Anaerobacillus alkaliphilus: one gene and its partner. Each later gene encodes a partner of the first gene's protein in a complex. Links are inferred from orthologs where the notes say so. Each region holds a gene or a part of one and is shown in the gene's direction. Other genes may lie near its edges.

Evidence for each region.
Region 2: the proteins of DS745_RS14865 (region 1) and DS745_RS04845 are in contact, whole or in part, in a crystal structure (PDB 3TUF), measured with the Bacillus subtilis proteins. The link is inferred for Anaerobacillus alkaliphilus from one-to-one orthologs.

What each region holds. Positions count from the first base shown.
Region 1 is NZ_QOUX01000045.1:129,524-144,562, forward strand. Bases 3,878-6,861 are described here. They hold DS745_RS14865 (SpoIIIAH-like family protein), read left to right. Parts: upstream 3,878-5,076; coding sequence 5,077-5,646; downstream 5,647-6,861. Other genes in these bases: spoIIIAF (stage III sporulation protein AF), read left to right, coding at 3,878-4,408; spoIIIAG (stage III sporulation protein AG), read left to right, coding at 4,405-5,073; DS745_RS14870 (hypothetical protein), read left to right, coding at 5,831-6,178; accB (acetyl-CoA carboxylase biotin carboxyl carrier protein), read left to right, coding at 6,561-6,861. Outside these bases: DS745_RS14825 (YqhV family protein), read left to right, coding at 28-309; spoIIIAA (stage III sporulation protein AA), read left to right, coding at 401-1,327; stage III sporulation protein SpoIIIAB, read left to right, coding at 1,324-1,836; spoIIIAC (stage III sporulation protein AC), read left to right, coding at 1,864-2,067; spoIIIAD (stage III sporulation protein AD), read left to right, coding at 2,082-2,471; spoIIIAE (stage III sporulation protein AE), read left to right, coding at 2,512-3,675; more of spoIIIAF, read left to right, coding at 3,767-3,877; more of accB, read left to right, coding at 6,862-7,058; accC (acetyl-CoA carboxylase biotin carboxylase subunit), read left to right, coding at 7,071-8,423; DS745_RS14885 (Asp23/Gls24 family envelope stress response protein), read left to right, coding at 8,476-8,883; transcription antitermination factor NusB, read left to right, coding at 9,101-9,496; bifunctional methylenetetrahydrofolate dehydrogenase/methenyltetrahydrofolate cyclohydrolase FolD, read left to right, coding at 9,543-10,403; xseA (exodeoxyribonuclease VII large subunit), read left to right, coding at 10,416-11,759; DS745_RS14905 (exodeoxyribonuclease VII small subunit), read left to right, coding at 11,770-12,000; DS745_RS14910 (polyprenyl synthetase family protein), read left to right, coding at 12,003-12,896; DS745_RS14915 (hypothetical protein), read left to right, coding at 13,685-14,296; dxs (1-deoxy-D-xylulose-5-phosphate synthase), read left to right, coding at 14,306-15,039. UniProt on the Bacillus subtilis protein: Involved in forespore engulfment. Forms a channel with SpoIIIAH that is open on the forespore end and closed (or gated) on the mother cell end.
Region 2 is NZ_QOUX01000020.1:11,559-26,470, forward strand. The notes cover bases 6,147-9,003. They hold DS745_RS04845 (stage II sporulation protein SpoIIQ), read left to right. Parts: upstream 6,147-7,109; coding sequence 7,110-7,898; downstream 7,899-9,003. Other genes in these bases: DS745_RS04840 (FAD-dependent oxidoreductase), read left to right, coding at 6,147-6,988; DS745_RS04860 (class D sortase), read right to left, coding at 8,778-9,003. Also shown: DS745_RS04810 (YwmB family TATA-box binding protein), read left to right, coding at 1-312; murA (UDP-N-acetylglucosamine 1-carboxyvinyltransferase), read left to right, coding at 346-1,671; DS745_RS04820 (hypothetical protein), read right to left, coding at 1,781-2,038; DS745_RS04825 (hemerythrin domain-containing protein), read right to left, coding at 2,203-2,904; DS745_RS04830 (SRPBCC family protein), read left to right, coding at 3,064-3,498; spoIID (stage II sporulation protein D), read left to right, coding at 3,972-5,009; more of DS745_RS04840, read left to right, coding at 5,114-6,146; more of DS745_RS04860, read right to left, coding at 9,004-9,407; DS745_RS24515 (LPXTG cell wall anchor domain-containing protein), read right to left, coding at 9,481-10,308; DS745_RS04870 (nuclease-related domain-containing protein), read left to right, coding at 10,967-11,329; sporulation transcriptional regulator SpoIIID, read left to right, coding at 12,122-12,406; mreB (rod shape-determining protein), read left to right, coding at 12,513-13,517; DS745_RS04885 (flagellar hook-basal body protein), read left to right, coding at 13,587-14,396; DS745_RS04890 (flagellar hook-basal body protein), read left to right, coding at 14,518-14,912. UniProt on the Bacillus subtilis protein: Involved in forespore engulfment and required for anchoring membrane proteins on the forespore side of the septal membrane. Forms a channel with SpoIIIAH that is open on the forespore end and closed (or gated) on the mother cell end.

The sequences.
Region 1 (15,039 bases):
TTAATAACTTTAGTTGAGGTGGAGTAGATGAAAAATTGGTTAGCCGCTGTGGAAACAGCGGTACTAGGAATGGTTATCTTACGAATGATCTCCGGCTTAATAGAAATAACCGCAGCTACGTTAATGTTGAAATTCAACGCTGTAGATAAAGCAGTAATGATTAATGCTTCATTAGCGATAGTCGGGCCAATTATTTTGATTTTAACAATGAGTATTGGCTTAGTAGGAATGGCGGACAAATTATCATTTAGTAAATTATTTCTCATTGGTTGCGGAGTTTTACTCATTTTAATTGGTGTTAGAAGATAAAAACGAAATGATTAGTCATATTATGGCCAAGCATGCATACATTTTCAATAGTAAGACAAGTACAAGACTTAAAACGGAAGGTGGGTGTGAGATGGATGAGATTTTAGCTGTTTTACCAGAGAAAATAAGGGAAATAGTCGTAAACTTACCTTCTAGCACCAAGGAAAAGGTGGAGGAGATAAGGATACGCGTCCATCGACCACTAGAATTCATTATTGAAGGTAAACCAGTATTTCCGAAAATTATAGAAAGCCCGTATTACATTACAGCAAGTGATGCCATGCACCTTTTAAATCAATTAAGTGATTATTCACTATATGCCTTTGAAGAAGAATTAAAAAGAGGTTATATAACGATCAGAGGTGGTCATCGTGTTGGCTTAGCTGGCAAAGTCATTACTGATAAAGGACAAGTAAAGGCTATCAGGGATATTAGCTCCTTTAATATACGAGTAGCCAGGCAAAAAATTGGTGTGGCAGAACGCTATAGCCAGTATTTATTTAGTAATGAGGAATGGCACAATACATTAATTATTGGACCACCACAAACTGGGAAGACAACGTTACTTAGAGACATTGCTAGAATTATTAGCGAAGGCCAAGGATCAATTCCATCAATGAAAATTGGGATTGTGGATGAACGTTCTGAGATTGCCGGTTCAGTAAAAGGGATACCCCAACATCGCTTAGGACACAGGGTAGATGTATTAGATGCTTGTCCTAAGGCTGAAGGCATGATGATGTTGATAAGGTCAATGAGCCCCCAAGTATTAATCGTTGATGAAATTGGTCGTAAAGAAGATAGTGAAGCGATTATGGAAGCAATTCATTCTGGTGTAAAAATAATCACAACGGTCCATGGGAATAAATTTGAAGATGTTATGGATCGTCCAACAATAAGACAGCTGCTGACGATGAATGTTTTTACCCGATGTATGGAACTAGCTAGGGGCTATAAACCAGGTAAAGTAACAAGGATCCGAGATGAAAAAGGAAAAGATGTGGTGAGGTTAACTTGAAAATATTAGGAGCGATTTTAATACTAATTGCGACAACATGGGTAGGGTTTGAGTTTGCCAGAAGGTTAACTGAACGACCGAGACAGCTAAGACAACTAAAAGTTGCATTGCAATCATTAGAGTCAGAAATCATGTATGGGCTTACGCCGTTAGCAGAAGCGAGTGAGCATATAGCGAAACAGCTACCAAAACCTATATCATACTTTTTCACTTGTTTCTCAGAAAGATTAAAACAAGGTGAAAGTAGTGTACATAAAGCCTGGGAAGAAAGTTTAAAAGAAACCTGGCATTTGACTGCTTTATGTAACGGGGAACTCGAGGTTATGAGTCAGTTTGGTGCGACTTTAGGGCAACATGACCGAGACCATCAACAAAAACAGATACGCTTGACACTAAACCATTTGGAACGTGAAGAAGGGGATGCAATTGAGTCACAAAATCGTTATGAAAAAATGCTAAAGAGCCTAGGGTTCTTGACAGGGTTGTTAATTGTCATCTTAATGATGTAGGGTTTTTAGGCTAAGGAGGAGAGAGTCATGGGCTATGATGTAAACACAATATTTCAGATTGCTGGGATTGGGATTGTAGTAGCGATGATCCATACAGTATTGAAGCAAATGGGTAAAGAAGACTGGGCTCACTGGGTAACCTTGATCGGATTTGTTGTTGTACTTTATATGGTCGCTTCAATTGTAGATAATTTGTTTCAAAAAATTAAAGGTGTCTTTCTCTTTCAATAGGGAGGTGTTTCGCCATTGAGATTATTCAGATAGTCGGCTTAGGGTTAATTACAACATTTTTAGCCCTTGTAGTAAAAGAACAAAAACCAATTTTTGCATTTTTATTGACTGTTTTCGTAGGCGTTCTTATATTTATTTTCTTAATTGATCAGATTTATATGATAATCACGATGCTTCAAAAGATTGCCGTCAATGCAAATATTAATATGGTATATGTCCAAACGATCTTAAAAATCATAGGAATTGCATATATTGCAGAGTTTGGGGCCCAAATTGCCAAAGATGCAGGGCAAGGAGCGATTGCTTCAAAAATTGAATTAGCTGGTAAGGTCTTTATATTAGTCATGGCTATTCCCATCATTACAGCGATTATTGAAACCGTGATTGGGTTACTACCGTACTAATGGAATTCATCTTGGGATTTCTAAGATAGGGGTTTAAATGATGAAAAAACTATTCGTTATAGCAGTCTTTATTTTCTTTCTTGTACCTACTGTAGCAATGGCAGAACCACCACCCCAAGAAAATCTAGTAGAACAACAGCTCTCGCAATTAGGAATAGATGAAATAAGAGAATACTGGGAACAAATCGTTACAGAATATGGCGGTTTTCTCCCAGAAAATCAAAAAGGCTCATTTTTGGAGTTTGTACGTGGTGAAAAGCAATTTTCGCTAAAAGAATGGTTATTAGGTTTTGTTCGTTATTTTTTTCATGAACTGATTGTGAATGGCAAGTTATTAGGAACATTAATTTTACTTACTGTATTTAGTATCATCCTACAGAACCTCCAAACAGCGTTTGAGCGAAATGCAGTAAGTAAAGTAGCTAACGCGATTGTTTATATGGTGCTATTGATTATTGCTATTAATAGTTTTTATGTAGCTGTTAATTATGCACAATCAGCCATATCGTCAATGATAAACTTTATGATTGCCTTATTACCTTTGTTATTAGCGTTACTTGCTTCAATAGGAAGTCTTACGTCTGTAGCTCTATTTCATCCTCTAATAATTTTTTTAGTCAATTCAAGTGGTTTACTTATCAAGCATTTTGTACTACCATTGCTTTTTTTATCAGCACTACTTAGTCTAGTAAGCACGTTAACTGATCATTATAAAGTCACTAAGCTAGCAAATCTTCTGCGAAATATAAGTGTTGGTACCTTAGGGATTTTTCTAACAATCTTCCTTGGAGTCATTTCTGTTCAAGGTGCTGTAACAGCAGTCGCTGATGGAATAACGATCCGCACGGCTAAGTTTGTGACAGGAAATTTTGTCCCGGTAGTTGGACGAGTATTTACAGACGCTGCAGATACCGTCATGGGAGCATCAATTCTATTAAAAAATACTGTTGGAATCGTGGGACTAGCCATTCTTTTACTTATCTGTGCTTTTCCAGCAATTAAAGTTCTGACTCTAGCTTTGATTTTCAACCTTGCAGCGGCAGTATTGCAACCGCTTGGTGGCGGTGCGATTATAAACAGTTTGTCTATTATTGGAAAAGCAGTCATCTTTGTTTTTGCAGCGCTTGCCACAGTTTGTTTAATGTTTTTTCTGGCTATTACAATCATGGTAGCGGCAGGAAACTTATCGTTAATGATGCGATAGCAATTAAGAATTACGAATTAAGAATTATGAATTAAGATCCTAATTAATACTTACATTCTATATTCTACATTTAAGAAAGGGGGAGGAAACGATGCAATTTTTAACAGAGTGGATAAGTAACATTATCTTATTAATTCTTTTAGCAACCATCCTAGAACTCCTCCTACCTAATTCTAGTTTGCAAAGATATGTAAAGATGGTTGTAGGTTTGTTATTACTAGTTATTATCTTAACTCCTCTTTTCTCGATTTTTTCAAAAGATGTTGATAGTTGGGTGTCTTCAATAGGTTTAACAAATCAAATTCAGGAAGAAGCACTACAAAATTCAGTAGAATTTAAGAAAAGAGAAATACAACGCGCACAACTTGCATATATTTCAGAACAGGTGGCTGTCCAACTGAAGAGACAAGTTGAAGAGGAGTTGGTTCATAGGTTTGATAAGGAAGTGGTAGATGTACATGTATACCTAGATGACTTTTTACAAGAAGAAGATTATTTAAATAGTATTTCGAAAGTTTCCATTCACCTAAGAGGTAAAAAGAGTGAAGAAGAAAATGAAAATGGAAGTATTCCCACCGTTGCACTTGTAAGCATAGATACTTCGAGACAAGTTGAACCAGTGATAGAAACCACCGTCGGCAAACAAGAAATTATTAAATACTTAGCAACCACTTGGCCAGTACCACAAAATAAAATTGAAGTTTTCATGGAAGGAGGGAGTGTAGATCAATGACAAAAAACGATTCAGATGGGAAATGGTTCAAGAAACTAATGGTAAGTAACAAAGGTGAAAAGAAAAAAAGAAGTAGTCCTCTTCAATACTTAGCCATCGTCATGTGTGTTGGTCTTGCGCTAATGATTTTTAGTAACTTTTCAAAGTCTAGTAATTTACAGGAGAGTGTTCCGGTTTTTAAGGAAGATACAAAGGATACTAGCGATGCAGTTCCGGTCTTCACAGGAAAAAGCTCAGGTGATGGACCGAAGACCATGCAAGACTATGAATATACTTATGAAAAACAACTTAGAGAAACATTAGAACAAATAGTTGGTGTTTCTGATGTTACTGTCATGATAAATTTAGCAGAAACTGAAACCCAAGTCTTTGAAAGAAACAAAAGTACAAAAGAACAAAAAACTGATGAAACTGATCGCGAAGGTGGCAAGCGAAAGGTGGAGGATCTAACTAGAGAGGATGAAGTTGTCATCATCCGAACTGGTGATAAAGAGGAGCCACTAGTATCAAGAGTAGAGAAACCTGCAATTAGAGGTGTTCTTGTTGTGGCAAATGGAGTTGAAAATATTCAAGTGAAAACATGGGTAGTAGAAGCTGTAAGTAGAGTACTAGATGTACCTTCACATAGAGTTTCAGTATTACCTAAGAAAACAAAGGGGGATTAAAAAATGGTATTAAAAAGACAAACTGTATGGTTATTAACAATGCTAAGCTTAATTATTGTATTATCGGTGTATTACATTACATCTCCAATTCCAACAGACCAATTAGCGTATGTAGGCGAAGAGGCAGAGCAAAATGGTAGTAATTTCGTTGAATTTGAAGAAGTAACTGGGGAAGAGCTAGACGAAATGTTTGACGACAAAATCTTAACTAGCTTTACAAACGATGAAGTTTTCAATTCTATTCGCTTAGAAAGACAAATTGCTAGAGATCGTTTAAGTGAAGATTATGTAGCTGTTATTGCTTCAGTTGATGCTTCTGCAGATGTTCAAAGTAGAGCATTAGATAACATTGAAAGCCTAAGAGTATTAGCTCAAAAAGAAGAAATGCTTGAAACTTTAATTAAAACTAAAGGCTATGAAGACGTGTTGGTAATTGCTGAAGGTGATGAAGTGAAAATTATTGTCAAAGCTAATGAATTATCTAGAGAAGATGCTGTAAAAATTAACTTAATGGCTCGTGAACAACTAGGAATGGAAAAAATCGCAGTTGCTTTTCAACCAACAAATAAATAATTTAGGGGAGGCTGGTCAATTTAGACCAGCCTTTTTACTTATAATAAGAGAGTTTTTTGGAAATTGCTATTATGAGGTGCAATTCCTATATATTAGTGGTATAATACCTCCTTGGTAAAGTAAAGGTAATTTAGTAATTTTTACATGGATTACTAAGTTTAATATTTGTAAGGGAGAGATCATCATGCAATGGACGGACTTAACAGAAGGTGCAAAAGCAGTACTAGAACAAACCAGAAACATGAAAAATGACCAAATTCAAATTGTAGAGTTTGAAGTAGGATTCCAACAACAAATTGAAACAGATGACAATGACGGCTACAATGTTTCCATTCAGGAAGAAGACTATCAGTCACTTAAGAAGTATACACAGGAAAATGAGTATGGTGATAAGTTTCATATGGCGAGAAATAAAAATATTGTAAAAATCATCTTGTTAGAAAATGGAAAAATCCCTGATAACCTTTCAGAATTTCCTGTGTTTAAACAATATAAAAATGATGTTGTTCAGCCAGTGACAGAAGAAGAATAAAAGAGAAAGGTGTCCCTTATGATTAGTAAGGACGCCTTTTTTTGTTGAAACAATTCCTCGTCTTAATAATTGGCTGATATTTTCATCTAGGTACTTTTCGGATATTTTCAGGATATTTTTAGGATAAAAAAGCAACAGTTTTTTTGTGCGACGGTAACCGCAGGAGCAATGTTTTTTTGTGCGACGAGTAACCGCAGGAGCAATGTTTACGAAAAGAGCCTAATAATTAGAAAAAAAACTTTAAAAATGTTTAAATTTAAGGTAGCATTAAAGTTAGTACTTAGTCATAAGACAAAGTAAAACATTGTTATTGTATGTAGGACAGAGTATAAAATAAAGTTGAAAAAGAAAAGATTGAATAATAATGAGGAGTGACAAAACTATGTTAAAAATTCAGGAAATACGTGAGTTAATAAAAGCGATTGATCAATCAAGTATAGAAGAGTTTAAATATGAAGTAGATGGCACAAAAATAACGTTAAGAAAAGAGCGTAAATTTGCAGAAGTAGTGCAGCAACCAGTCGTACATCAAGCTCCTGCGTTGATACCTCAAACACAAGTGCCACCTACAGTCCAAACACAAGTTGAGAAAGCAGTAGAGGAAGTAAAGCAAGAGGTAGCTGTAAAGTCAACAGCTAACTTATATAAAATAACCTCTCCGATGGTTGGAACTTTTTACGCGGCTCCGTCACCAGATTCGCCCTCATATGTGAAGGTAGGAGATAAGGTAAAAGCTGACTCGGTTGTTTGCATTGTTGAAGCAATGAAGTTAATGAATGAAATAGAAGCAGAAGTAAAAGGTGAAATTGTTGAAATTCTTGTTGAAAATGGACAACTAGTGGAGTATGGTCAAGAGCTATTTTTAGTGAAAGCGGAATAGGGGAGAAGCTAGATGATTAAAAAACTATTAATAGCAAATCGAGGAGAAATTGCAGTTCGGATTATTCGTGCCTGCCATGAAATGGGAATTGAGACGGTAAGTGTTTATTCAGAGGCTGATAAAGACTCATTACATGTGAGACTAGCAGATGAAGCATACTGCATTGGACCTACAGCTTCTGCTAAAAGTTATTTAAATTTTACAAACATCATGAGTGTTGCAACACTAACAAATGTAGACGCAATACATCCAGGTTATGGTTTTCTAGCAGAAAATGCTGACTTCGCGGAGATATGTAATGAATGTAATATCACGTTTGTTGGCCCTAGTCCACAAGCGATTAGTAAAATGGGGACTAAGGACGTTGCAAGAGAAACGATGAAGCTAGCAGGTGTCCCGATTGTGCCAGGTTCTAATGGTATCATTAAGGATATTGACGATGCCATTGCGATTGCAGAGCAAATTACATATCCGGTAATCATTAAAGCTACCGCGGGTGGTGGTGGCAAGGGAATACGTGTTGCAAGAAGTCAAGATGAGCTAATAAAAGGAGTATCCATTACACAGCAAGAAGCACAAACAGCATTTGGGAATCCTGGTGTTTATATTGAAAAATACATTGAGGATTTCCGTCATGTTGAAATCCAAGTGTTAGCGGATAATCATGGGAATGTCGTTCATTTAGGAGAAAGAGATTGTAGTATTCAGCGACGTCTTCAAAAACTATTAGAGGAAACACCCTCGCCTGCAATAACAGAGGCGAAACGACAGGAAATGGGTGATGCTGCTGTAGCTGCTGCTAAAGCAGTTGGCTATTCAGGGGCTGGTACAGTAGAATTTATCTTTGATCATAATACGGGTGACTTTTATTTCATGGAAATGAATACTAGAATTCAAGTAGAGCATCCTGTAACTGAGATGGTAACAGGGATAGATTTAATAAAACAGCAGATTAAGGTAGCTGATGGGGAAGAGTTGAGCTTTACTCAAGATGAAATTACTTTCAGTGGTTGGTCTATTGAATGTAGGATTAATGCTGAAAACCCAGATAAAAACTTTATGCCCTCCCCAGGTAGAATTACTATGTACTTGCCTCCTGGAGGTTTAGGTGTTAGGGTAGATTCAGCCGCTTATCCAGGTTACGTTATACCTCCGTTTTATGACTCAATGATTGCAAAAGTAATTACGTATGGGGCTACGAGAGCAGAGGCAATTGCAACAATGAAGAGAGCTTTAAATGAATTCGTTATTGAAGGAATTGATACGACGATCCCGTTCCACTTGAGACTACTAGATAATGAAACATTTGTAAGTGGGAACTTCAATACGAAGTTTTTAGAGCTTCATAATTTAAATAGTAAATAATAAATGGTAAAATTGGTTAAGAGTAATTGGACTATCCTTAGGAGGTTAAGAAATGACTGAAAAAAATCATGTGATTGACATGGAAGAGCAATATGCAAAACTAGGAAAAGTAGAAATCTCTCCAGAGGTAATTGAAGTTATTACAGGTTTAGCTGCAGCTGAAGTTGAGGGTGTAGCTACAATGAGAGGAAACTTTGCAACGGGTGTGGCTGAAAAGCTTGGAAGAAAAAGCCATGGTAAAGGTGTAAAAGTAGATCTAGGTCAAGACGGTATTTCTGTAGATGTATATGTTGTGATAAATTACGGTGTCTCAATTCCTGATGTGGCAAAGAAGGTTCAGGATAATATACATCAAACATTAAGGACGATGACAGCAATCGATCTAAATGCCATCAATGTTCACGTTGTGGGAATTCAACTTGAAACTCAACAAGTAGTTGTTGAAACAGCTCAAGATTAAAAAATGATGAGGATGACTCTAGGAGGATGTAAACCCTTTCTAAAGTCGTCTTTTATTTTTGCCGATTGTAGTTTTGATATGTTCTAAATTGTCCATGATAAATTTAGAACGTTTTTTAAATACTAATAACAACTGAGTTCTGTAATCGTGGACAAGAATATGATATGATCAAGTTTAGAAAAATGGTATTAATGTAGTAAAAAGGAGAATTTTACATATGAAAAGACGTCTTGCTAGGATAAAAGCTGTTCAATCGCTATTTCAAGTGGATATGAGTGGAACAGATAAAGAGGAAGCAATAAGCAATGTTTTAGAAGAGGATGAAACAAAAGATGCATTTCTAGAAAGGTTAGTCTCAGGTACACTAGAAAATTTAACAGATATTGATGAGGTTTTTTTGAACCATCTCCAAAATTATAAGTTAGACCGCGTTGGAAATGTAGATAGAGCAGTTATTCGTATGGCTATCTTTGAAATGAAATATTTGGAGGAGATCCCAGTTAACGTTTCGATGAATGAAGCAGTTGACGTAGCGAAAAGCTTTGGTGGAGAAGAAAGTGGACGCTTTGTAAATGGTGTTTTATCGAAAGTGGCAGAAACACTTAGAGTATAAATTGGTGTTGCTACCAAAAGGAAAATTAATTAAAGGGGGAAGAACGATGTCAGCAGTCATTATTAGTGGGAAAGATTTAGCAAAAGAAAAAAGAGAAGCGATGAAGAAAGAAATTGAGGTTTTAGCACAAGAGGGAGTTCAACCAGGTTTAGCGGTAATTCTAGTTGGCGAAGATCCTGCTAGTCAATCTTATGTTAAAGCTAAGCAAAAAGCTTGCGAAGAAATTGGAATATATTCTGTTCTTCAAAAGTTAGATGCTTCGGTTTCTGAAGCTCAACTATTAGACCAAATTCAATCGTTTAATCTTGATCCACTTATTCATGGGATTTTAGTTCAGTTACCACTACCAGCTCATATTTCTGAAAAAGCAGTTATTGAAGCCATTGATCCCTCAAAGGATGTCGACGGATTTCATCCGATTAGTGTTGGGAAAATGATGATTGGCGAGGACACGTTTTTACCATGTACTCCTTTCGGAATTGTTGAGATGATTAAATCTCAAGAAATTGAAATAGAAGGAAAACATGTAGTTGTCGTAGGAAGAAGTAACATTGTAGGGAAACCAGTAGGACAACTACTTTTAAACGAAAATGCTACTGTAACATATTGTCATTCTCGAACGAAAGATATGAAATCTATCACAAAACAGGCGGATATTCTTGTCGTCGCAGTCGGAAAAGCTAATTTTATTGATGCAAGCTACATGAAAAAAGGCTGTGTTGTTATTGATGTCGGAGTTAATCGTTTGGAAACTGGTAAGCTTGTAGGTGATGTTGTCTTTGAAGATGCGAAAGAAGTAGCTTCTTACATTACGCCTGTTCCTGGTGGAGTTGGACCAATGACGATTACCATGCTGTTGTTTAATACTGTTCAATCTGCAAAAAAAACATTAGTAAGTGTTAAGTAAGGAGATGTTTGAATGTCAAATGATCAAATTTTTACGATATCAGGATTAACCAATTATCTTAAGCGAGCATTTGACAATGATGAAGTCCTGCAAAATATCTGGTTAAAAGGTGAGATTTCTAATTTCAAGAAACATAGCCGAGGCCATATGTATTTTACAATTAAAGATGATCAATCAAGAATTCAAGCGGTTATGTTTGCTGGTAATAACCGCTTTTTAAAGTTTCTTCCTGAAGACGGAATGAACATTATCGTACGAGGTAATATTACAGTCTACGAAGCTACAGGCCAATATCAAATCTATGTTAATGAGATGCAACCAGATGGCGTAGGTAACTTATATCTAGCTTTTGAACAATTAAAGAAAAAGCTTGAACTTGCAGGATATTTTGATGACCAATATAAAAAAGCTTTGCCAAAAATACCAAGAGAAATTGGTGTCATTACCTCACCAACTGGAGCGGCAGTTCGTGATATTATTACAACTCTAAAAAGACGTTTTCCTATAGCGAAAATCGCATTGTTTCCTGTATTGGTTCAAGGATCTGAGGCGCCCGGTTCAATTGTGAAAGCGATTAGACAAGCGAATGAGGTTGAAGGCATTGATGTCTTAATTGTCGGTAGAGGTGGAGGATCGATTGAGGAATTATGGGCATTTAACGAGGAAATTGTGGCAAAAGCAATCTTTCAATCAAAGATTCCAATTATAAGTGCAGTCGGACATGAAACAGATACGACTATTGCTGATTTCATTGCAGATAAACGAGCAGCAACACCAACAGCTGCCGCTGAATTGGCTGTACCTAATTGGGAGGATCTGGCGGAAAAAATTTTGCAACGTAAAATCCGCATTCAAAGAGCAACGTTAAAGAAAATCGAAACAGAGCGAAAAAAACTTACAAATTTGCAAAAATCTTATGCATTCCGTTATCCAGAGCAACTTGTGAAACAAAAGGAACAGCAACTTGATCGAATACTGGATGATTTACAGCGGAATTTAAGGCTTTGCATAGAAAGAAAAAGAACCGAATTACATAATCTTGATAAGGATATTCAAAGAAACCACCCAAGAGCTCTTATTGCAAAAGCTCAAGATCAGCTTAAGAATAACCAAGCGTTGTTAAAGCAACAATTGACATTGATAAAAAAGGAAAAGGAATTTCAGTTTATACAAAAGCTCACGAAACTAGAGGCTTTGAGCCCGTTAAAAATCATGAATAGGGGTTACAGCCTTTCTTATAAGCAAGATGGAAATTTAATAAAAAGTGTTCATGATGTCAATGTGGGCGAAACTTTAAATATTAATTTGCAAGACGGTTCGGTTTTTTGCCAAGTGGATAAAATTGAGGAGAAATGAGGTGTCAAGTATGAGCGATAAAAAAGAGTTAAGCTTTGAAGATGCAATGGAAAAGCTGGAGGAAGTTGTTGCTAAGTTAGAACAAGGAGACGTTCCCCTTGAAGAAGCAATATCAATGTTTCAGGAAGGAATGACTTTATCGAAGCTTTGTCATGATAAGTTAAAGTCTGTTGAGGATAGCATGGATCGGATTCTACATCAAGACGGGAAGGTTGAACATACAACATTTCAGGAGGAGTAAACGTGACTGAATTAACTTTATCGTCTTATATTAATAGTCGAAAACCTATCTTAGAAGATAAGATGTATGAATACGTTGAAGCATTGGTTGCTCCTCAGAATTTAAAGAATGCTATGCTCTATTCGCTACAGGCTGGTGGAAAGAGACTTCGTCCAATGTTATTATTTGCTACCATGGAGGGGTTTGGTCTAACTTTCGAGCATGGAATTCCTGTAGCATCTGCGGTTGAAATGATACATACTTACTCACTCATTCATGATGATTTGCCTGCAATGGATAATGATGATTTCCGGCGTGGAAAGCCAACAAACCACAAAGTTTATGGTGAAGCAACAGCGATACTTGCAGGAGATGCGTTGTTAACATTTGCATTTCAAATGATATCAGATTTGAATGAGGGGGATGTGACCCTTTCGCAAAAGTTACTATTAATTCGAGAGTTAGCTAGAGCTGCTGGTCCTGAAGGAATGGTTGGTGGGCAAGTTGCGGATATGGAAGGCGAAAAGAAAAGCCTATCTTTAAGTGAATTAGAGTACATTCACCATCATAAAACTGGTGACCTATTAAGTTATTCAATTATTGCAGGAGCTATTGTGGCAGAGGCTACTGATAAAGATATTGAAAACCTCCGAGAGTTCTCTAAACATCTAGGTTTAGCCTTTCAAATAAAAGATGATATTTTAGATATAGAAGGCAGCGAAGAAGCCATTGGGAAACCAGTTGGAAGTGATATAAATAACGAAAAGAGTACTTATCCTAAGCTACTAGGTCTAGAGGGCGCAAAGAAAAAATTAGCTGATCATATTCTCAAGGCAAAAGAATACTTATATAAAGTAAGTATTAATAGTGAAAAGTTAGAATTGCTCGTCGATTACATCGTATATCGAGATCGTTAAGCATAACTTATCAAAAGCAAGCCTAATGTAATATATTGATAATAGTAATCTAGTTATTTCTAATTGTTGATACAGACTATATCATGTATAATGTTGAAAAGTGAGTGGTGCAGTATTCTAGTCAGTCCTCCATTTTCGAAGGCGGGCCTAAAAATCCGCTAAAGGGCACATCGATGAAGTTCCTAGTTTTGGCTTGAGGCGCCCAGCCTTGGGTCGTTGCTGGGAGTAAAGGGAGTAGGGCGATCCACAATGGCATGTGGGCGTTGACCCTCCTTCCGCGGAGGCCTTAAACATTGGCAATCTCTTGGGAATGAGAAAGCGATCGTTTACGGTATGAACCTGCATAGCAAGTTTCCCCTTGTTTGCAGCGTAGCCTGCCTTGAGTGGAGTTAGAGGGGATTATGGATGCTAAATTGTATACTTTGTATTATCAATAGTAATCCACATGAAATCTACTCTGCAAAAGAGGATAGACGATGGTTAAGGGCTGCTGAGGAAAACTCCTAGACTGTTCGTATGACATTTAAAGGGGATTATAGTGCGTGCTAAGTGGTAATCTAGTCTAGCGTATGGCGACAGCGCTGAGGCAGATTTAAAGGGAAACCGCCAATGTGGCGACACGTCGGTATTTGCTTGGGAAAACCTACTAGACCTAAGACGCAGTCTTTACTCTTTAAATGACCACTCATAATACATAATGTAGAATGTAGAATTTAGAATGCAGAATTAACTATTTATTAATAATTTTACATTCTACATTCTACATTTAAAAGAGGTCATTATCTTTTATGAATAAACTTAAACAATCATTAAACTGGACGCTAGCGATTGCCGTTATCACTCTTGTGTTAGCGGCTCTTTTTTCAATCATTTCTACATTTATATTAAGCGGAGTTACATGGGGAGTAGGAATGTTAATTGTATTCGCCATTGTACTTATCGGTGTACTCTTTGATACAATTGGTGTAGCTGCTACTGCTGCGGAAGAAGCACCGTTTCATGCAATGGCATCAGAGCGTGTTCCTGGGGCTAAACAGGCGGTATTAATCACTCGAAATGCCGATCGATTTGCTAACTTCTGTAATGATGTAATTGGTGATATCGCCGGAATTATTAGTGGAACCGCTTCCGCCTTTGTCGTTATCCAGTTAGCGCACCAAATTGGACACGGTGAAAGTTCATTGTATCAATTTTGGATATCAGTTGTCTTTACGAGTATCGTTGCGAGCCTTACTGTGGGCGGGAAATCACTAGGAAAAACGATGGCTCTACAGTATTCAACACCAATAATTTACCAAGTGGGTAGAATATTTTACTTATTAGAGGTAAAATTGAAAGTAAATATTTTTAAAAATGGGAAAGACAAAGAAAAGAAGAAAAAGAAAGCCAAAAGAAAGTGAGGGTTTTTCTTGGATTTAACAAAAATACAGGATCCTAATTTTTTGAAAAAGTTTAATAAAGAACAACTAGAAGCGTTAGCTGTTGATATCAGGCATTTTTTAGTTGAAAAATTATCAGTTACAGGTGGCCATCTTGGTCCCAACTTAGGGGTCGTTGAATTAACCCTTGCTTTGCATAAGGAGTTTAACAGTCCAAAGGATAAGTTTATTTGGGATGTTGGACACCAGGCTTACGTTCATAAAATATTAACGGGACGGGCTAACCGTTTTGATGAACTTCGTCAATATAAGGGGCTTTGTGGATTTCCGAAGCGTTCTGAGAGTGAACATGATGTTTGGGAAACTGGACATAGTTCTACGTCTTTGTCAGCAGCAATGGGAATGGCGGTTGCGAGAGATCTTAAAGGAACAGATGAGAAGATCGTGGCCATTATTGGTGATGGTGCCTTAACAGGCGGGATGGCATTAGAAGCATTAAATCATATTGGTCACGAACAAAAGGATTTAATCGTTATCTTAAATGATAATGAAATGTCTATCGCACCTAATGTTGGAGCGCTTCATAATGTGTTAGGAAGACTTCGTACTGCTGGAAAGTACCAAAAAGCTAAGGATGAATTAGAGCAATTATTGAAAAAAATTCCTACTTTTGGTGGGAAAATTGCTTCTACTGCTGAAAGACTTAAGGATAGCCTTAAATATTTGTTTGTCTCAGGAATGTTCTTTGAAGAAATGGGATTCAC
Region 2 (14,912 bases), on another replicon or contig:
AATAGGCTTGAAGACTTATTTCAGAACAATACCAAAATTTTCACTTGTGTATCAGGAAACAGCAGTGATAAACTAAATTTTGGTTTTAAAAAACAGGCGGATGCGTTGTTAGCTGATTTTTCGGCACAAACAATTGAATCGTTAAAAGAGGAAACGTTCATTTCCATCTCTGCATACACTAACATATGGAACAATTCTTTAACAACGAATAATCAAAACATGAATTTACAAGTTGCAATTCGAGCAACACAAGGATTGGGCGGTAAAACAACCGTTACAATTGGAACGCCGATAATTACGACTGAATATTAATATATTAGAAACTGGACGTCGGAGGGGAATACGTTGGAAAAAATTATTGTCCGAGGAGGTAACCGATTAACTGGCAAAGTAAAAGTAGAAGGCGCTAAAAACGCCGTTTTACCAGTGATCGCTGCATCTATTCTAGGAAGTGAAGGCAAGAGCCATATTTATGATGTACCAGCACTTGCTGATGTATACACGATAAATGAAGTACTGAGAAATTTAAACATTGATGTGATATATGAGAACGGAGCTATTGAGGTTGATGCCCAAAAGGCATTGAAAACAGAAGCCCCATTTGAATATGTACGCAAAATGCGTGCGTCCTTCTTAGTTATGGGACCACTACTTGCCCGAGTTGGTCATGCAAGAATCGCTTTACCTGGAGGTTGTGCGATTGGCTCAAGACCAATTGACCAGCACTTAAAAGGTTTTGAAGCAATGGGAGCTGTTGTTGAGATAGGTAACGGCTTTATTGACGCCAAAGTTAGCGGGCGCCTAAAAGGAGCAAAAATTTATTTAGACTTCCCTAGTGTTGGAGCAACTGAAAACATTATGATGGCAGCTGCTCTTGCAAATGGAACAACAATCATTGAAAATGCTGCTGAAGAACCTGAAATCGTCTGCTTAGCTACCTATTTAAATTCAATGGGAGCAAAAGTACGTGGCGCAGGTACTGGTACAATTCGTATCGAAGGTGTTGAAAAATTGGTTGGTGCGAGCCATACAATTATTCCAGACCGAATTGAAGCAGGGACATTTATGGTAGCAGCCGCAATTACAGGTGGAAATGTGCTTGTAGAGGGTGCTTTATCAGAGCACTTACGACCTCTTATTGCCAAAATGGAGGAAATGGGTGTCACAATTATTGATGAAGAAAATGGGATCCGTGTCATTGGTCCAGAAAAACTGAAGCCAATCGATATTAAAACGATGCCACATCCAGGCTTCCCAACGGATATGCAATCACAGATGATGTCTCTGTTACTTAGAGCAGAAGGCACAAGTGTAATTACAGAAACTGTGTTTGAAAATCGTTTCATGCACGTTGAAGAATTCCGTCGCATGAATGGAAATATTAAAATTGAAGGCAGAACAGCCATTATTTCTGGCCCAGCAACATTACAAGGAGCAGAAGTTGCCGCAACAGATCTTCGTGCTGGAGCAGCTCTTGTTATCGCAGGACTTGTTGCTGAAGGTTACACGAGAGTGATTGAATTAAAACACATTGATCGTGGATACGTTGATTTTGCTGGAAAATTAAAAGCATTAGGTGCAAATGTTGAACGCGTATACGAGGTTGATCAGTCAAAACTTGAAAACCTTGATGCACCAGCACCACTAAAAGTTAATCCAAACTTAGCATAACGTATCATAGGGACTTACATCGATAAAGGTGTAAGTCCTTTTTACATTCAAAAAAGCAACAGTAAATTTACTGTTACTTTAATTTATTGTTTAAGCGCTTTCATTAGTACTACAAAAGTACTTTCTTTTTGTCTAAATCTTGCTTCATCACAAGTAACTTATAAACAACAGTTTCTGCAATTGTTTTCGGATCTTCTCTGACGACTTTGCAGCGTATTTTTTGATTTTTTAATTGATGATATTGTTGATAAATCTTATCACGATCTGTGTCTTGGCTACCGTGCATGACAACTTCCCACTTATCTGTGATGAAGATGGTGAAAACAACTAGAGCTACAACCGGTCCAATGAGGAATGAAAGAGTCATCCAAAAGCCCCCTATTAATGTAATTACTTACATTATAGCAAATGTTCATAAATTTGTTAAGAATTATTCACAAATTTGTTGAAAAGTATAGTTGACTTTCCTTAGAAAGTTATTGACAAATAGAAAAAGTCACTTCGGAGGAAGTGACTTTCACTAATAAGATTTTATGCAATTGAGAGCCCTTGCTCAAGTTCAGTCCAATCTTTTTCAGCAAGAACATTTTTTGCTAACTCACAAACACCACGGAATGCTTCAGGTGGTGCAAATTTCTGCATTTGGCTCAGCATGCCAACACGCTCATAAACGTTCATCGCTGGTAACATATAAGAAAGGTATACGGCCATTTCTTCTGGAGGAATAGAAGAACGAAGCTTAACAGAAACTTCATCTAATTCCTCATCGGTCATATGCTGCCACAATACTTCCATAACTTCTACTTCTTCTGTTTGTAAGTGATTAAGATATTGTGCAAAAAAGCGATTATAATTTTTTGACCAGTTATTCCAGGCAACTTGACGCTCTTCTTTTGATAGTTGAGGTAAAATGGCAATTGCATCATCTAAACCAACAAGAATTTCCTCGGTACTAGTATGTTCTTCTTCTAATCTTTCAGATAGCGCAGGTGCTAGCTTGTCAACTATTGGTTGAACGAAACTATCCTCGTGTTCAGCGTGACTATGTAACACTCGTGAAAGAGTTTGGAAGACTCTTGTAAACTCAGCTAAAGAAACATCATCCTCAACATTCAATGAACTAGCAGCAGACGAAATGTTACCTAACTCATACCTAAGTCCTTTATGTACAGCAGTAAATAATTCATATCGTAATTCCGTAATTATCCTACTTAGTAAATTAGTGTAAATTATTCAATAATCATAACATGTTTTGGAGGTGGTTTAAATAACTTTTGGATACTTTTTACTATGAATATAGTACTAAAATACAAAGCCGTAACCCTTAATCATTAAAACTTAACTCAACTCATATGATTGAGAAAAAGGACAATTATTGGGGGAGTTTCTAAGATGAAAACAGTAGAACATAGTGTTGTCATTAATAAACCAGTTGATGAAGTGTTTTCTTTTATTGAAGATTTGCAAAGACGGCCAGAGTGGGAACCCGGTGTGGTTGGGGTTGCGGTTTTAAAAGGTTGTTACAATCAACCGGGCGCGGTGATTGAAGTTACAAATCAAGTGTTAGGTAAGAAAATGGTCGCTGAGGCGGAAGTCATTGAATACATCGAAAATGAGAGAGTCATCTGTCGAGCAGAAAAACCATTTTATCATGAGATCGCCAATATATATGAGGATATGGACGGTAAAACAAAGTTTACACGTAGAGCGACGGCCCAATTCGAGAAAGGCGCAGCAAAACTCGCCTCCACTTTAATCATGAACAAACTAGAAAAGACGTTTAAGAAAACCGTGGAAAATGCGAAAGAAGTGATAGAAAGAGAGTGAATTGGTTTGTATTGAGGGTGTCAGGCACCTAAAATGGACAAAATTACTCGAAATGTACGTTTGGAATGGAAAAAGTAATTAGAATAGGTTGGTCCAGAATGAATTCTCTGGGCTTTTTTATTGTAGGCGGACTGAGAGGCTCTTATTTTGCCGAAAACTTTACATTTTCGGTTTTCGCGGTCACAGAAGACCTTATTTGACTAAAATCAGGCTAAAACCGCATAAAAATTAAGAAATAAGAGCCGGTGAGACCGCAAAACTTAAAAATGAGCACTTTTTTCAAAAATAAGGTCTTCTCAGTCCACTCCACCAGAACTTGTCTATCAAAATATACTAGGTTTGTCCTAAACATCCTGAATTTTTTCCTCAAACTTGGTCTAAGCCCTATCATTTTTGCATACAATGCTAGAGAGTAAAATGAAAGAGACCGTCTACTAATCACAGCACAAAATCAAAGTATGGAGGCGTATGTAATGCGACAATTAATTATTTTTGGCACGATTCTCTGCAGTATTATCCTTATTATTCCCACAATGCTAGTTCTAGCATTTCAAGGGGAAGACACTCCTGACAAATCTATGAAACCTACTGTAGTACAAACTTCCAACACAAGTTCTACTAATGTAACCATTCTACCAGCCGAAAATATTAGTGTACCTGTCTTCCGTACAAAAACGCAGGTTCTTGAAGAAGTTGACTTTGAAGAATACATTATTGGAGTTGTCGCTTCGGAAATGCCAGCAGAATTTTCTTTAGAGGCCTTAAAGGCGCAAGCATTGACGGCAAGAACCTTCATTATTAAACATATGCTAAACCCTGGAGATATTACTTTACCTGAGGGCGCAGTTGTCACTGATACGGTTATGCATCAAGTATTTCGAAACGATGCTGAACTTCGAGAGTTTTGGGGCAAGGATTATGCCTGGGCAAAAGCAAAGGTAACAGAAGCAGTTCAAGCCACACGTGGTCAAGTCATTACGTATGAAGGAAGTCCAATTACAGCTTCTTTCTTCTCAACAAGTAATGGCTATACAGAGAATTCTGAGGACTATTGGGCCAATGAGTTCCCTTACTTACGAAGCGTAGAGAGCCCGTGGGATAGTGAATCTCCTAGATACACAAAAGAAACAGTTGTTAGCTCGCAAGAATTTTTCCAAAAGCTTGGTGTGAAACTTCCGGGCGACGGTACAGTTGGAAAAATTACTTCTCGAACAGATAGTGGTAGAGTAGCGTCTGTTGAGATTAATGGAAAAACATTTACTGGTCGAGAAATACGAGAGAAGCTAGATTTAGACTCTAGCGATTTTCAATGGAAGAGAAATGGAAACAACGTAGTAATTCAAACAAAAGGCTGGGGCCATGGTGTCGGAATGAGCCAATGGGGCGCAGAAGGTATGGCAAAAGAAGGCAGAACATACCGAGATATTATTAACCACTATTACCAGGATGTTCAAATTAGCTCAATTGAACCGTTTATCGCAAATCTAACAGCTTCAAGCAGTGTCCAATAGGATGCTGCTTTTTTGAATTCTACCTTTTCAATACATCCTAAATATGTAAAAATAAAAAGGTGACTTTATATCAGAAAAATCATTTAGGGAGTAGAAACTTAATTATGATGAAAAAAATAACAGCATTCTCTTTCGTTTTAGCATTTTTAGGGGTAGGAATATATTTTTTATCCAACTATTACCTTGACGCAAAAAGACAAGCATTAATTGAAAACTATCAACCACCAGAAGAGCAACCAATGTTGGATACTGAATATGATGTCATAGTCATTGGAGGAGAACCTGAAGGAGTAGCTGCAGCAGTTTCCGCAGCGAGAAATGGTTCAAAGACATTGTTGGTTGAAAAAAGAGAAAACCTAGGTGGATTAATGACATTCGGAATGCTGAACTATATTGATATTGTTCATGGAGTTAACAATAAAAGTGCAGTAGGTGGTATTTATAACGAATGGCATAAATTAGTTGGGAGAGGTACATCCTTTGATATTGAACTTGGGAAAGCAGCATTTCTAAAATTAGTTAAAGATGAACCTAACTTAACATTGGTATTAAATACAGAGTTTGATGATGTTATAAAAGAAGATTATTCACAACATGTAATTGGTGTCAATCTTGTAAACGAAAATGGTCACTCACTTGTTTATGGCAAACGTTTCATTGATGCGACTCAAGATGCTGACTTCGCAGTAATGGCAGGAGCACCTCACTTTATTGGTGGCGAAGATATTAATATGAAGGATCGCTTAATGGCGGTTACAATTATGCTTCACCTTAAGAATGTTGATTGGAATGGTGTGCGTAAAGCAGCGAGAGACCAAAAGTTTGGATACGGAGAGGTGACCAGGTTAAATGCTTGGGGCTTTAACGACCTTCATTTTATGTACGAGCCTAAAGAGGAAAACACAAGGTTACGAGGTCTAAACATTGTCCGTGTACCTAAGAAAGAAGAAATTTTTATTAATGCCCTACAAATCTTTGGTGTTAACGGGTTAGATGAACAGGAAAAGCAAGCTGCTCTTGAAAAAGGAATTCGAGAAACAAATCATATCGTAGATTACTTGCGTAAAGAATTTCCAGGTTTTGAAAACGCAGAAGTTGCTAGTTATCCTTCAGAGTTATATGTACGTGAAACACGACATCTTTTAGCAGAATATTATTTGCCAATGTCTGATGTTTGGAAAAATGCGGATCACTGGGATAGCATTGGTTTTGGTGGCTATCCAGTAGATGTACAAGCAACGTCGATTGGTGATTATGGATACATTATGTCTAATCCTGTGCAATATGCCATACCGTTTCGATCGTTAGTGCCTTTAGAGATTGAAAATGTTCTCGTTGTTAGTCGGTCAGCAGGGTATTCATCCATTGCAGCTGGTAGTGCGAGGATTATTCCTACAGGAATGGCAGCTGGTGAGGCTGGAGGCGTAGCAGCGAGAGTTTCCATTGATCATGACCTAACATTTAGGCAGCTTTCTCAGAGTGTTGATTTAATTATGCAAGTACGCGAAACTCTATCAGCTCAGGATGCAAAAGTTGATTATTTCAGTGTTAATTATCCTTATGAAGGTGAATGGTTTGACGAATCTATCCAATTTCTAATAGATTACGGCTTAGTTTCAGGTGGTTATGAAAATGAACTGTTTGTAAACGATCATATGAACTTAATTGCTTTTTCAAACATCATTAGCAATGGATTACTTCGAATAGATGACATTCTATACCAAGAGTATTGGGATAAAATTAAGCGAGTATATTCAATTGAAGGCGCTGGTAATCATAATGTTGATCGAGATACTTTGGCAGCATACTTAGTTTCATCATTCAGCGACGAACCTGTTGATTATGACAACTGGGATACTGCTTTTCAATTAAACCTTATTGATCACTATATATATGATTTGATCCCTGAGAACCGAGAATTAATCCGTGCTGAGGTATTTTATATAGCAGAAAAATTACTAAAACATTTATCAAAATAAATTTTTAAAATCTATGAATAATTTCAGCGATCTTGTCGAAAAATAATTTGTTAAAATTTATTTGTAATTGTGTATATAATTCTCGCAATTTGATCAGACTGATTGCTGAGGTGATGATCAAATGAGAGAAGAAAATCAATCTTCTAAATTAGCAAAAATGAAGGCAAGCCTTCAAAAACAAATGAAAAAACGTTGGGTATTACCTGCAGTGTATCTTGGTTTAGCAGCGGTAGTATTAAGCGCAGTAATCTGGCTTCAAGGATCTGAAGAACAAATCGTACAAGAAGATCCAAATATGGAGCAAGGACAAACTGATACTAATCCTGGTGTAAACTATGAAGAAGCACTACCGGTAACAGCAGTCAATGAAGTATTCAAGAAGCCATTCTTAAATGAAGCAGAAGTGAACGTAATTGGTTACTTCTTCGACTTCAACGCAACTGAAGAACAACAGCAAGCTGCTCTCGTATTTTACGATAATACTTACTACCAAAACAAAGGTATGGACTTCGCATTAGAGAGTGGAGAAACATTTGATGTTGTTGCAGCATTAAGTGGTACTGTAGTTAAAGTAGAAAAAGACGCTTTATTTGGTAACCTAGTTCATATCGAACATGACAACCATGTTGTTACAGTGTACCAAAGCTTAGAAGGTGTAAAGGTTGAAGAAGGCCAAGCTGTAAAACAAGGCGAGGTTATCGCACAAGCTGGTAGAAACCTTTACAACCAAGATGCAGGAATTCACGTTCACTTCGAAGTACGTCATGATGGCGTTCCAGTAAACCCAGCAACACTATTCGATCAACCAGCAACAGCACTTCCAAATGCTGCTGAAGGCGATGTAGCTGAAGAAGCTGACGATGAAGAAGTAGAAGAACCAAGCGAAGAAGAGCTTGAAGAACAAGATTAATTTGAAAAATAGTCTCTAGCAATCGTGCTGGGGGCTATTTTTTTGTAGTATGAAACAAAAACTACGGTTACTTCAACCTAAATAATTGTTTACAGTCCAACTCGGTAGGTTCCAATCCAAACTATTGGTGGCCGCGGCGAGCAATTTTTGTTAAAGGATCAAGATCATTTTTTTAGTGCATGAGGCTAACTTCCAACAGCTCGGTAGCGAGATAGTCAAGCAAGTGACTTAGCAGGCTACGAGCATTGTAAAGGGTTGATGGCCAGTGAAGAGGGCTAGTAAGGTTTCGTCTCATACTGGAATGATCGGCTCCGGCGTTGGAGTGTTTCTTCAACAAGCGAGCACGTCCTCCTAAGGAATAACTTTTCTCGTTGGTGACCCATATCTTCATAACCGCTTTCTTTCTACTACAAAAGAGCAAAGTGATAGAGCTCGAATTTTTTTGGGCAGGGTTGAGAAGGAACACCGCGGACCATCGCTAGATCATCCAATTCGCGCTTAGTTCCGTTGGAAATAGCTTCGATCGAATAAAAAAAGAAGTGCTGTTTCCATTCCATCATTGCTTGCAGCTGCTGGCGATAAAAGATGGTATTTTTGAAGGAACACCGTTGCAGAGAATTACGGAGCTGGCAAAGCTTAATGCAATCAACGAAGACTTTGCCGGAGAACTAATGTACGCTTATAGTATTCTTTTATAAATTCGAGTAACGCAAGGTTGGACTCGTTTTAAACAGGGCATTGAGAGTAGCTCAGTTGTGAAATTTACTCACTTAAAGTCGCGGGAGAAAGAAGAACTAATTCAGGCATTGAAGATAGTTTCTGCGTTGCAAAATCAAGTGCTAGCTTCGTTTTGATTGTAATGTAAAAAGGCGCATAACGTTATGCGCCTTCTTCTATTCTTTTCGCATGAACAATTAACCGGTGTGTTGGATTGGTCATGGGGTGGCAGGTGATTAACGTAATGATATCATGTCCAGTGTCTTCTAATACTGAAATATCGCTGGGTAAAACAAGCTTGATATCTTGAACAATATAGTTTGTCATTTCTTGGTTAGTATAGATAGCAATCTGATCACCCGTAGTCAACTCATCTAACCGATTGAACAGCTTTCCAAATGCATGACTTCGGTGTGCGGCAACCGCTGTGTTTCCAGTTCCCCCTAATGGCGCAGTGCCTTCTAAAAATCCGGCTCCAAATTTTAAATTTGCCTCTGTAGCACCGTACAATATTGGTAACAACAAGTCAATCTTTCCAATCTCAATCATGCCTATAACACTACTACCAATAATCTCAGGATTTACCTCTTCTTCGACTTCAGGCATATCCTCATCGTATTTAATTTCTAACAAACGGTTTACTTCAGAGAAACTAGCTACTGCCGCATTGCTACTTCTAAACTCTTTAATGAGTTTATTTTTCTGATAGTAACTATATTGATCAGCGATCTTTGGATAAAAAATTGTTATGATGCCGACCGATATTAGGAAAATTGCCATAAACTTCTTCATTGCTTAACACCCCTTCAAAAGAATGAAGGGTGACTAACATGGTGCCTGGCACCACACTAGTCACCCTCATGTGTTACTTAACTCTTTGTCTTCTAAATAGACCTATTCCGAACAGCGTAATAATAGCACCAATTATATAGTAATATATTGGGTTGGTTTCCCCGGTTTGAGGTAATGTTGATCCATAATCACTTGTTGGAAGATCTGGTTTCTCATACTCTTCCTCTTCCTCCGGAAATTCTGGTGATACTTCGGTCGGAGGATCTACCGAATCTTCACCAGGTGGTTCTTTGATTGGTGGCTCTTCAACGGGTGGTTCTTCAATAGGAGGCTCCACTATCGGTGGTTCTTCAACTGGAGGTTCCTCTATTGGCGGTTCTTCAACCGGTGGTTCCTCAGGTGGAGGTTGAGTGGTAGCCTCTGCTGTTAAGATGATATCAAACGCACAAGATAGCCCTTGATAATCATTGCCGTAATGGAATGGAAATTCTACATTGAAAAAAAGTTCTTCTGAACTCCCGCTACTAAGATACCGAGAAGTGGTATACCCTAACAAACCTTCTAAACTACCACTGTACCATTCTGTACCATTTTGGTCTGTGACGGTTATTAGCAATGCTCGAAAAAATTTCTCGGAACCTTCCTTCTGTTTTACAGATAACCTATAGGAAAAATTTCTCCGACCATCATTTGCAACCGCTAAAGTTGCAGTAGACCAATCTCCAGGTTTAAAGTTTCCGACATTGTATAAAACCTTTTGTGGTCTAGTAGAAATCTTTACTTCCCATGTGTCTCCTTGAACTTCTTTAGTACCCAAAATAAAAAATAGACCTAGGGTTAGTGCAAAAGTACAAGTTACTGAGAGAAGAAGAGTTAACACTAGCTTTCGCTTAAGCTTCATAGGCATTCTCCTAATCTACATATTTAATTAGTTGTGTCGTTTTATTAAGTTCGCAAGTTAGAAGTATTGACAACACTCCTCTCAGCCTTGAAACATATATAAACTGTATAGGTTCGTTGAAAACGGCGACAACGTAATGTTCTTTATAGAGAACTATCTATTCTTTGATTATAAAACGTTCTAATGAAAATATAAACGTAAACTTATCTCCAAAATACATCAAATATCGTGATTATTGGTCATATCTCCTCTTAACCTTATTATTAAAACACCAATTTTATTCTTATTAAAGAACGTAAATTGAAATTTAGCGACATTGCATAGCGGTTGAAACGGAATAGTCAAATGCTCAAGAAGAAAGACAAGCTAGTAGTAAGTGCTGGAGATTTGAGTGTGGTCACCTAAATTAGGGTTATATTTAGGCATTTGATAGAAAAAAGCTTCTAATTGATAGAATAACTGAAGTATTTGATAGAATAATTAATTCAAATGATAGAAAAAGCTCTTTAATTGATAGAAAAACTTTTATTTAATAGAAAAAAGCTTTTTAAAGGGTAACGGCAACTTAGTTAGGATGATTTAAAAATGATAATTAACTAAATTGTCACGGCCAAGTACAGGACTTTACCTTATAATTATTTAAAAAAGGAGTGATCAAATGACGAAAAACAAGCGAGAACAGTCGCCCTACCTTCAAGCCCTACAAGCTCTTAAGCTGCGAATACTTCCAGAGCATCCGAAACTACCATTAATTAACGAAAAATTACGTCGACAACTCTCAGGTTACCGAGGTGAGTGCGCAGTAGACTATCAATTAACCTACCTACCCGAAAAAGACTACATAATTCTCCGTGGAATTCGCCTTTATACTGGAGAACACTACTTCCAAATTGATACCCTATTAATTACACTGAAATTCCTGCTTATTATAGAAGCAAAAAGTCATGCTGGAGAAGTTACGATTGATGAAAAAAACCATCAAATGGTCCAAGAGATCGATGGGACGAGGAAGGTTTACTAGGATCCTTTAATCCAAATATATTTTCATGAACATAACCTCAGAAAATGGTTAAATCAACAAGGCTACGCTCAAATTCCAATTCTCGCGTTAGTTGTTTTTACAAATCCCAACACCATCCTTCACACTATTTCTAACAAAGTTCTACGAAATGAATTTCTCACCATCAAAATAAACCTACTTGAAAAAACTCATCCCGAAACTAACATAACCAATAAAGAAATAAAAAAGTTAGCAAAACAAATCCAAAAACAACATCAACCGCTCCTGCCGAATCTCCTACAGGAATTTGACATTAAGGAAGAAGAACTATTAACCGGTGTTCATTGTCCGAGTTGTAACTATCTTCCGATGGCTAGAGTACATGGCACCTGGAAATGCCCCAAATGCCAAACCAAGGCCCCAGAAGCCCACCTTACCGCGATTTCTCATTATTCTTTATTAATTAGCCCTACTTTTACAAACAAACAAATTGGAAATTTTCTAAAAGTCACAAACTCACTCCAAATGAACCGCCTCCTTCAACCTCCTAAAATCGCTCGAATTGGTACCACAAAAGCAAGAATTTACAAAATTCTAAATTAAAGACCTCGTCCTATTACCTTTTTATGCATATATACCCGTCTACCTTAATAAAATGTTACAAATCAAAAGTTATCAAACGAAGGGCCTAAGAAAACTGGACGGGGGCGTATTGAAATGAGAAGTCATCTTTACATATAAGGGATGAATTTTTATAACGGGACAGCTTCAGTCTAGCTCGCGGGACCCTCATTGAATTAGGAGGCGAGAGGTGTGCACGATTACATCAAAGAACGAACAATCAAGATTGGCAGGTACATCGTCGAGACAAGGAAAACCGTCCGAACAATTGCAAAAGAGTTTGGCGTTTCCAAAAGCACAGTTCACAAGGATCTAACAGAGCGATTGCCTGAAATCAACGCAGAGCTGGCAAATGAAGTGAAGGAAATTTTGGAGTACCACAAGTCGATCCGTCATTTACGTGGTGGAGAGGCGACGAAGGTTAAGTATCAGAAAACGGAACCAGTACAAAAGAAGTTAGCTGAAACACAATCTTAATCTGAAAAAATTTTCCCTGCAGTGACAATATATGATAAAATATTACATTAGATATAAACTATTTAGTGATAGATGAATCGGCTACCAAAAGCAGGGAGGAAAAATCATGTTTGGCAGGGACATTGGAATTGATTTAGGAACGGCAAATGTACTCGTTCACGTAAAAGGAAGAGGCATTGTGCTAAATGAACCTTCAGTTGTTGCAATAGATACACATACGAATAAAGTACTTGCAGTAGGAGATGAGGCGTTCCGAATGGTGGGACGTACTCCAGGAAATATTGTTGCGCTTCGTCCGATGAAAGACGGCGTAATTGCAAACTTTGACTTAACAGAATCAATGCTTAAACATTTCTTAGACAAAGTTAATGTACGAGGATTTTTGGCGAAGCCTAGAATTCTAATTTGCTGCCCAACAAACATTACCTCAGTTGAGCAAAAAGCAATTCGTGAAGCTGCAGAAAAAAGTGGCGGAAAAAACGTGTATTTGGAAGAAGAACCAAAAGTTGCGGCAATTGGAGCAGGCATGGATATTTACCAACCAAGCGGTAACATGGTCGTAGACATAGGCGGTGGGACAACAGATGTTGCTGTATTATCAATGGGCGATATTGTCACCGCCTCTTCAATTAAAGTCGCAGGGGACAGGTTTGATCAAGAAATACTCCACTATATAAAGAAGCAATATAAGTTGTTGATCGGTGAACGTACGGCTGAAATGATTAAAATGCAAGTGGCAACTGTTTTTAAAGGTAGTCGTACGGAAGAAATTGACATCCGTGGACGTGATTTAGTCAGTGGACTTCCACGTACCATTACCGTATACTCAGATGAGATACATAAAGCACTTGAAGAGCCGGTTTCACACATTGTACAAGCCTCCAAAAGTGTCTTAGAGCAAACTCCACCTGAACTTTCTGCTGATATCATTGATCGCGGTGTAATTCTTACAGGTGGTGGCGCATTATTACATGGACTTGACCTTCTCCTTGCTGAAGAATTAAAAGTTCCAGTACTGATTGCCGATGAGCCGATGCAATGTGTCGCTAAAGGAACGGGTATTTTACTTGAAAACTTGGACAAGGTGTCGAAGCGAAAATATAAATTCTAAATTTTACAATTGAAAATATAAGTCCTATAAACCGATATATAAAGAAACAAACCATAGGGGTGAAATAAAATGATCCGTGGATTTTATACGTCTGCTGCCGGAATGATCTCACAGCAACGACGCCAGGAAATGATAACAAACAACTTAGCGAACGTGAATACACCAGGCTATCGTGCTGATGATGCGTCATTACGCGCGTTCCCAAACATGCTAATTAAAGCGATGGGAGTCGACAATCGCCCCTTAGGGAAGTCTCACACGGTCGGTGAATTAAGTACAGGAGTGTACCTTCAAGAACGCACGATGAATTTTCGCCAAGGAGATATTCATGAGACCGGAAACAGTACAGACATCGCCTTACTTCAAGGTGTCGTACCTATGAATGAAGAAACAGGTCGTCCTGGTTCATTATTTTTTACTGTTGAAAATCAAAATGGTGAAGTACGTTACACAAGGAACGGAAATTTTACAATAGATGGACAAGGTTTCCTTACGACAAGTGAGGGTCATTATGTCCTTGATAATAACGGAACAAGAATTAATGTTGGTAGTGAGGATTTTCAGATGTCTAGAGAAGGCTTACTATCTACAGGTGCTCAGATCAACGTAGCATTTGTTCAAGATCCGAACCAATTAGTAAAAGAAGGAAACGGACTCCTTCGTTACGCGGGTGGACAAGCTGTCGTATCAGCAATCGGTAATCCGAATATGACATTCCAATTGCAACAAGGCTTTGTTGAGCGTTCAAATGTTGACTCTGCGCAGGCAATGACAGATATGATGACAGCGTTCCGTGCCTTTGAAGCAAACCAAAAAATACTTCAAGCATATGACCAAAGCCTAGAAAAAGCAGTAAACCAGATTGGAAGGCTAGGATAAAAGATAATTAGGAATTATCAATTATGAATTGTCAATTGGGTTGAGGGCTTTGCTTCGAAGTTTCACTTTCAATAATTCATAATTCTTAATTGACAATTGACAATTATAAAGAGGTGCTTTCATGAATCGATCGATGATTACGGCAACAGTGACGATGGGCCAATTGCAAAAACAGTTAGATACAATATCTAATAATGTAGCAAACGTAAATACTACTGGTTTCAAACGTCGTGATGTTCAATTTCAAGACTTGCTATTTCAACAACTGAATAATCAACCTGTGGCAAGACAAGAAGTTGGTCGTAATACACCCCTTGGATTACGTATGGGCACGGGAGCGCGGGTTTCGCAAACAGCCTTAAGAATGGAACAAGGTGCCATTATGCAAACTGGACGCACACTTGATCTTGCCTTAGGTGATAAAAACTTACTTTTTGAAGTAGTTAGTACGGATGGAGCACGCCAGTTTACGAGAGATGGTGCCTTTTACTTTACACCTAATCCTAACAATGAAAA